2 regions of the Pseudomonas sp. ASL4 genome follow, and region 1 is predicted to be linked to the other one. Evidence: predicted binding sites of a transcription regulator. Region 1 holds the regulator's gene; the other holds the start of a gene.

Region 1 (4,209 bases):
TCGTCCTGACCGGACACAACATCTTCTCTTTTATCGGCATGAATCTGCGGACCTTCACCCTGAGAGAGATGTTTTTGCGGATCTTTTTCAGCCAGCATCGCTTCACGGTCATGTTCGATACCCGCAAAGCGGTCTACCTGACTGGCCATGAGCACGAGCTTGAGCAGGTTACTTTCAACTTCGGTGACCAATTGGGTCACGCGCTTGATCACTTGACCGGTGAGGTCCTGGTAATCCTGAGCCAGCAGAATGTCGTTCAGGTTGCTCGACACCACGCGATTGTCTTCGCTGCTGCGTGTCAGGAAACCGTCGACCCGCCGCGCCAGCTCACGGAACTCTTCAGCCCCGACTTCGCGACGCATGAACCGTCCCCAGTCGGTGCTCAACGCCTGGGCTTCATTGCTCAGGCCGTTGACCAGCGGCGTGGCGTTTTCCACCAGGTCCATGGTGCGGTTGGCTGCGGCCTCGGTCAGCTTGACCACATAACCCAGACGCTCGGTGGCGTCCGTGATCTGCGAAACTTCCTCGGCTTGCGGCATGTGCGGGTCAATCTGAAAATTGACGATCGCGCTATGCAGCTCACGAGTGAGCTTGCCCACTTCCTGGTACAGGCCGCGGTCACGGGTCTGATTGAGCTCATGGATCAGTTGCACAGCGTCGCCAAACTTGCCTTTTTCAAGGCTGTCGACCAGTTCGCGGGCATGTTTTTTCAGGGTCGACTCAAAGTCGCCCTGTGAAGATTCGTTATGGTCCATAGCTCCCCCGTGGCGCAGTTTCTCAACCGATGCGTTCGAAAATCTTCTCGATTTTGTCTTTCAACGCCTGGGCCGTGAAGGGTTTGACCACATAGCCGTTTACACCGGCCTGGGCCGCTTCGATGATTTGCTCGCGCTTGGCTTCAGCAGTCACCATCAGCACCGGCAGGTGCTTGAGTCTTTCATCGGCGCGCACGTGGCGCAGCAGATCGATACCGGTCATGCCAGGCATGTTCCAGTCCGTTACCAGAAAGTCGATGCTGCCGCTGTTGAGAACCGGAATGGCAGTGATGCCATCGTCAGCCTCGACCGTGTTGGTGAACCCAAGGTCACGCAACAGGTTTTTAATGATCCGCCGCATCGTTGAGAAGTCATCAACGATGAGGATTTTCATGTTCTTGTCCAATTCGACCTCCAAGCAGTCTTAAACGCGCCCAGCACCTGGACACGCCACTTCAATCAATCCGGCAAAGCACTCAAATGACTGTCTGGAGCACAACAGATCGAGACCGCTGCAGTTCAACACCACACCAGCCTCGTTCGCAGTGCCCCCACACTGCCTTCAGCGCGCTCGCCACTCCCCCAAACGCCCCCGCAAACGGGCCGCGCACTGGCTGTGTAACTGGCTGACACGCGATTCGCTGACCCCCAGGACCTCACCGATTTCCTTGAGGTTCAGCTCTTCGTCGTAGTACAGCGCCAACACCAGTCGCTCACGCTCCGGCAAATTGGCAATCGCGTCCGCCAACGCAGCCTGGAAACGTTCATCTTCCAGATCGCGTGACGGCTCCAGATGAGCACTGGCGCCGTCCTCATGCAGCCCTTCGTGTTCGCCGTCCTGCAACAGGTCGTCGAAACTGAACAGGCGGCTGCCCAAGGTGTCGTTCAAAATCCCGTAATAATCGTCGAGACTCAATTGGAGTTCGGCCGCAACCTCGTGATCTTTAGCGTCACGGCCGGTTTTAGCTTCAATCGAGCGAATTGCGTCGCTGACCATGCGGGTATTGCGGTGGACCGAACGTGGCGCCCAGTCCCCTTTGCGTACTTCATCGAGCATCGCGCCGCGGATTCGAATGCCCGCGTACGTCTCGAAACTCGCGCCTTTGCTGGCGTCGTATTTGGTCGATACTTCGAGCAGGCCGATCATCCCGGCCTGGATCAGGTCTTCCACCTGAACACTGGCCGGCAAACGTGCCAGCAAGTGGTAAGCAATGCGTTTAACCAGTGGCGCGTAACGCTCGATCAGCTCGTACTGCGAGTCACGTGCCGACTTCTTGTAGAGGTTGTAGCCACTGGCTGTCATAGGACGGGTCCTGCGGTCTGTTGCACGAGACGCTCGACGAAAAATTCCAGATGCCCGCGCGGGTTGGCCGGCAGTGGCCAGGTGTCGACCTTCTGTGCAATCGCCTTGAACGCCAGGGCGCACTTGGAGCGCGGGAAGGCTTCGTAGACGGCACGTTGCTTCTGCACGGCCTTGCGCACGCTTTCGTCGTAAGGCACGGCGCCGACGTATTGTAAGGCGACGTCGAGGAAGCGGTCCGTGACCTTGGTCAACTTGGCGAACAGGTTGCGACCTTCTTGCGGGCTCTGGGCCATATTGGCCAGGACGCGGAAGCGGTTCATGCCGTAATCGCGATTCAGCAGTTTGATCAGCGCGTAGGCGTCGGTGATGGAGGTCGGCTCATCGCAGACCACCAGCAACACTTCCTGGGCGGCGCGGACAAAACTGACTACCGAGTCACCAATACCGGCAGCTGTGTCGATCACGAGTACGTCGAGGTTGTCGCCGATATCGCTGAAGGCCTGGATCAGGCCGGCATGTTGGGCCGGGCTCAGATGAACCATGCTCTGGGTACCGGAAGCGGCCGGGACGATGCGAATACCGCCCGGGCCTTGCAACAGAACGTCGCGCAGCTCGCAGCGGCCTTCGATCACGTCGGCCAGGGTACGTTTTGGCGTCAGTCCCAACAGAACGTCGACGTTCGCCAGCCCCAGATCGGCATCCAGCAGCATGACGCGCCGGCCGAGCTCAGCTAGAGCCAGGGACAAGTTCACTGACACGTTAGTCTTCCCGACGCCACCTTTGCCGCCGGTCACCGCGATCACCTGTACGGGATGCATGCTGCCCATGTTATTTCTTTACCTTGTCTTGCATAGACGGAGGCCACATTACTGGCTGCGCGTTCATCAACTGAACAATGCATGGCAGACCATCGATGTAGGTACAAAAACTGTTCATTAGTACCTCAGCCAACCTGCTTGGTCGGGCTGTGGTAAATATCAGCGAACATGTCAGCCATGGCTTCTTCGCTGGGTTCTTCCTGCATTTGCACGCTGACCGCGCGACTGACCAACTGATGACGTCGCGGCAGATGCAAATCATCCGGGATACGCGGACCATCGGTGAGGTAAGCCACCGGCAATTCATGACTGATAGCCAGGCTCAACACCTCGCCCAGACTCGCCGTTTCATCCAGTTTAGTCAGGATGCAGCCAGCGAGCCCGCAACGCTTGTAACTGTGATAAGCGGCGGTTAGAACCTGTTTTTGGCTGGTGGTTGCCAGGACCAGATAATTTTTTGATTTGATGCCACGACCGGCCAGGCTTTCGAGCTGCATGCGCAATGCCGGATCGCTGGCCTGAAGGCCGGCAGTATCGATCAGCACCACGCGTTTACGCAGCAGCGGGTCCAGCGCCTGAACCAGCGACTGGCCCGGATCGACGTGGGTCACCGACACATTAAGAATCCGGCCCAATGTCTTGAGTTGTTCCTGAGCACCGATACGGTAGCTGTCCATGCTCACCAGCGCGATGTTTTGCGCGCCGTACTTGAGCACGTAACGGGCGGCGAGCTTGGCCAGCGTGGTGGTCTTGCCCATGCCGGCAGGGCCGACCATGGCAATCACACCGCCCTCTTCCAGTGGCTCGACTTCCGGTGTGGCAATCATCCGCGCCAAGTGCGCCAGCAACATGCGCCAGGCCTGACGAGGTTCTTCAATATCGGTAATCAGCGCCAGCAGATCGCGCGACAACGGGCCGGACAAGCCGATGCGTTGCAGGCGACGCCACAGGTTCGCCTGGGCCGGACGGCTGCCTTGCAACTGATTCCAGGCCAGGGAGCCGAGTTGCACTTCCATCAGTTCGCGCAGGCTGTTGAGCTCGAAACGCATCGAATCGAAGGCCCGTGGGTCAACGCCGCCGGAGGCTTGCGCAGGCGCCGGTGCCTGACGACGCGGCGCGGCGTAAGTCGGCTCAACCAATGGCTCGGCAGCGGTCAACGGCAAGCCGGCGAACAACTGGCGATTGGTGGTCTTGTCACCGTCGGTCTCGCCATCGCCGCGCAGGCTCAGTTCGGCCTGGGCAGTCACGATGCGCGACTGGGTCTTGCGCAGCTCATCCTCGAGTTCCATGTTCGGAACGCGCGGGGCCAGCGCCGACAATTTGTAATCCAGGG
Region 2 (4,209 bases), 2.9 Mb from region 1:
GCGGCGCTTCCAGAAAGTATTGGTGGAAGAGCCGAGTGAAGAAGACACCATTGCTATCTTGCGGGGCTTGAAAGAGCGGTATGAGGTTCACCACAAGGTAGCGATCACCGACGGCGCGATCATCGCGGCGGCCAAGCTCAGCCATCGCTACATCACTGACCGTCAGTTGCCGGACAAGGCCATCGACCTGATCGACGAGGCTGCCAGCCGTATCCGCATGGAGATCGATTCCAAGCCGGAAGTGCTCGACCGTCTGGAGCGTCGTCTGATTCAACTGAAGGTGGAATCCCAGGCGCTGAAGAAAGAAAGCGACGAAGCGGCGATTAAACGCCTGGAAAAACTCCAGGTAGAAATCGTTCGCCTGGAACGTGAGTATTCGGACCTCGAAGAAATCTGGAACGCGGAAAAAGCCGAAGTCCAAGGCTCGGCGCAGATCCAGCAGAAAATCGAACAGTCCCGTCAGGAGCTGGAAGCTGCCCGCCGCAAAGGCGACTTGAACCGCATGGCCGAGCTGCAATACGGGGTTATCCCGGACTTGGAGCGCAGCCTGCAAATGGTCGACCAGCACGGCAAAAGCGAAAACCAGTTGCTGCGCAGCAAGGTGACCGAAGAAGAGATCGCTGAAGTCGTGTCGAAGTGGACCGGCATTCCGGTGTCGAAAATGCTCGAAGGCGAGCGCGACAAGCTGATGAAGATGGAAAGCCTGTTGCACCAACGTGTGATCGGCCAGGACGAAGCGGTGATCGCGGTCTCCAATGCGGTGCGGCGTTCCCGTGCCGGGTTGTCCGACCCGAATCGCCCGAGTGGTTCGTTCATGTTCCTCGGCCCGACCGGGGTCGGTAAGACCGAGCTGTGCAAGGCGCTGGCCGAATTCCTCTTTGATACTGAAGAGGCGATGATTCGCATCGATATGTCCGAGTTCATGGAGAAACATTCCGTGGCTCGACTGATTGGTGCGCCACCAGGCTACGTAGGCTATGAAGAGGGCGGTTACCTGACTGAGGCGGTGCGTCGCAAGCCTTACTCGGTAATCCTCCTGGACGAGGTCGAGAAGGCCCACCCGGACGTCTTCAACATCTTGCTGCAAGTGCTGGAAGACGGCCGACTGACGGATAGCCATGGCCGCACGGTGGATTTCAAAAACACCGTGATCGTCATGACCTCAAACCTGGGCTCGGTACAGATCCAGGAGTTGGTCGGTGATCGTGAAGCCCAGCGCGCGGCAGTGATGGATGCGATTTCCACGCACTTCCGGCCGGAGTTCATCAACCGAGTCGACGAAGTGGTGATCTTTGAACCGTTGGCGCGGGATCAGATTGCGGGCATCACCGAGATCCAGTTGGGTCGTCTGCGCAGTCGCCTGACCGAGCGTGAGCTGAAACTGGAGCTCAGCCCTGAGGCGATGGATAAGTTGATCGCAGTGGGTTACGACCCGGTCTATGGCGCACGGCCGCTCAAACGAGCGATCCAGCGCTGGATCGAGAACCCGTTGGCGCAGTTGATTCTGTCCGGTCGTTTCCTGCCGGGCGAGACGGCTGTCGGCATTGTAGAAAACGACGAAATCGTTTTCTCCTGAGCCGTAATGCCAGTGAAATAAAGAAGGCCTCGCATTGCGAGGCCTTTTTTTCGCCAGGCTGTTGAACTCTAAGGAAAAGGCTTGTAAAGTGCGCCCCGCAGTAAGTCACCCGGAAGGGTTTCTGCTCCCCAAGCAGAAATCTGAAATAAGTTGCAAATCATTAACTTGAATGCAATTTAGGGGGTTGACAGAGGTGCTTAAGATTGTAGAATAGCGCGCCTCAGACACACGAACGCAGCGATGCGAACGGGTCGAAGAGATGCAGCAAGCTTCACCGTTGTAAATTGAAATATGTAGTTCCGTGATAGCTCAGTCGGTAGAGCAAATGACTGTTAATCATTGGGTCCCAGGTTCGAGTCCTGGTCACGGAGCCAATTTCAAACCGGGGTATAGCGCAGTCCGGTAGCGCGCCTGCTTTGGGAGCAGGATGTCAGGAGTTCGAATCCCCTTACCCCGACCATTTTTGGGTCGTTAGCTCAGTTGGTAGAGCAGTTGGCTTTTAACCAATTGGTCGTAGGTTCGAATCCCACACGACCCACCATTTTTGAAACCAGTTAACGCTGGGATCAGATCTTAAGATCAGAGGCCAAAAGCGCTGATCGAAGAAGAAGGCGACTGAGAGGTCGCCTTTTTTTTACCGGGGTATAGCGCAGTCCGGTAGCGCGCCTGCTTTGGGAGCAGGATGTCAGGAGTTCGAATCCCCTTACCCCGACCATATTAAAAATCCTCGTATCGAAAGATACGGGGATTTTTTTTGTCTTTGAAAAAGTGAATACGCTTCAAGTCGTCGTACAACTTGCCGATAACGAGCCATCGGAGCGCAAACAGCGCTTCCCTCCCGCCCATAAAAAGAAAAGGCGCTCGTTATGTTTCTTCGTCAGCTGAATATTGCCCCTCGTGCAGCGCTGGGTTTTGCCTTGATTGCGGTGCTGGTGGCATTGCTCGGGGTATTTGCACTGGGGCAGATGTCGAGCATTCGTGACAGCGAGGTGGCGGTGGAAAGCCAGTGGCTGCCGAGCATCCGTGGCGGCGACGAGATTCGCGAGATCATGCTGCGCATTCGCACCATTTCCCTGCGCATGGCCCTGGACCAGGATCCGAAGAACATCGCGCAATACCGCAGCCAGATGGACACCCGGGACAAGGAGCTGAGCGACAAGATTGCCGCCTATGACAAATTGGTCAACACCGCTGAAGGCAAGCAGTTGTATGACCAATTCAAAAGCACCTTCGCCGCTTACCGCTCGGGCATCGCCCAGTCGTTCACCTTGGCCGAACAAGGTCGTCACGATGAGTTGACCAAGCTGCTGCTGGTGGACATGAAGACCGTGGTCGATGGTTCCGGCAAACAGCTCAATGACTTGGCAGATCTGTTCGCTAAACAAGTCGCCGCCGAAAGCCAGAATTCTGCAGCGCACTACGAAACATCGCGGACGATCGTCAGCCTGTTCATCGCCCTGGCGGCGCTGGCCACCGTCGGTTTGGCGATGTTGCTGACTCGCAGCATCGTGCGCCCCCTGAACGAAGCCTTGAATGCCGCAGAAAACGTGGCCCGAGGCGATCTCACCAACCCGATCCAGACCCATGGCAACGATGAAGTCAGCCGCTTGCTCAAGGCGCTGGCGACCATGCAGCAGAACCTGCGCGAAACCCTGCAAGGCATCAGCGGTTCGGCCACCCAACTGGCCACGGCGGCCGATGAATTGAACGCAGTGACTCTCGACAGCACCCAAGGCCTGCAACAGCAGAACAACGAGATCGAGCAGGCTGCCACCGCAGTCAATGAGATGACCACTGCCGTGGAGGAAGTCGCGCGCAATGCGGTGTCGACGTCTGACGCCACACGCCAGTCCAGCGAGTCGGCGCATCTGGGCCAGGAGCGAGTCAGCGAAACCGCCAGCGCCATCAGCGCCCTCGCCAGCGATGTACAACACACCGGCGAACTGGTGCAGTCGTTGGCCAATCAGTCCCAGGACATCGGCAAGGTGCTGGACGTGATTCGGGCCATCGCTGAGCAAACCAACCTGTTGGCGCTCAACGCTGCGATTGAAGCAGCGCGCGCGGGGGAGAGTGGTCGCGGTTTTGCGGTGGTCGCAGATGAAGTGCGGGCACTGGCGCATCGCACGCAGCAGTCGACCCAGGAGATCGAGCAAATGGTTCAGGGCATGCGCAGCGGGTCGAGCCTGGCGCTCGACTCCATGCAAGCCAGCGCTTCTCGGGCAGCCAGCACGTTGGTGTTGGCCGAGCGTGCCGGCGAGGCCTTGCAGACTATCACTACCTCGGTGCACGAGATTCACGAACGAAACCTGGTGATCGCCAGTGCGGCCGAAGAGCAAGCGCAAGTCGCGCGGGAAGTTGATCGCAACCTGGTGAATATCCGTGACCTGTCGGTGCGCTCTGCCGCTGGCGCCGATCAGACCAGCGCCTCCAGCCATGAACTGTCCAAACTGGCCAATGCACTGCAAGGCATGGTGCAACGCTTTCGGGTGTAAACGAAAGGCAGGTTAAACCGAGGTGAATGCATCGCGGGCAAGCCACGCTCCCACAATTGATCTTTGTTGGTCGCACATTTTGTGCGCGACGCAGATCCAATGTAGGAGCGAGGCTTGCCCGCGAAGAGGTCCTAACCAGCG

The links. The regulator FliA, encoded in region 1, starts transcription of late flagellar genes. The targets are predictions, from matches to a motif close to CTAAAGTTTNNNNNNNNNNNGCCGNTAA.
Region 2: a site for FliA is predicted at 2,355-2,382, ahead of AC1MEW_RS07930 (methyl-accepting chemotaxis protein). Genes of this name have one in related genera too.

Annotation. Positions count from the first base shown of each region.
Region 1 covers NZ_CM155280.1:6,301,813-6,306,021, forward strand. Annotated here, with positions in the region: gene AC1MEW_RS28860 (protein phosphatase CheZ) at 1-755, opposite strand, end outside; gene AC1MEW_RS28865 (chemotaxis response regulator CheY) at 778-1,149, opposite strand; gene fliA (RNA polymerase sigma factor FliA) at 1,318-2,058, opposite strand; gene fleN (flagellar synthesis regulator FleN) at 2,055-2,885, opposite strand; gene flhF (flagellar biosynthesis GTPase FlhF) at 3,002-4,209, opposite strand, start outside.
Region 2 covers NZ_CM155280.1:1,746,158-1,750,366, forward strand. Annotated here, with positions in the region: gene clpB (ATP-dependent chaperone ClpB) at 1-1,576, shown strand, start outside; tRNA gene AC1MEW_RS07910 (tRNA-Asn) at 1,875-1,950, shown strand; tRNA gene AC1MEW_RS07915 (tRNA-Pro) at 1,960-2,036, shown strand; tRNA gene AC1MEW_RS07920 (tRNA-Lys) at 2,042-2,117, shown strand; tRNA gene AC1MEW_RS07925 (tRNA-Pro) at 2,215-2,291, shown strand; gene AC1MEW_RS07930 (methyl-accepting chemotaxis protein) at 2,443-4,068, shown strand.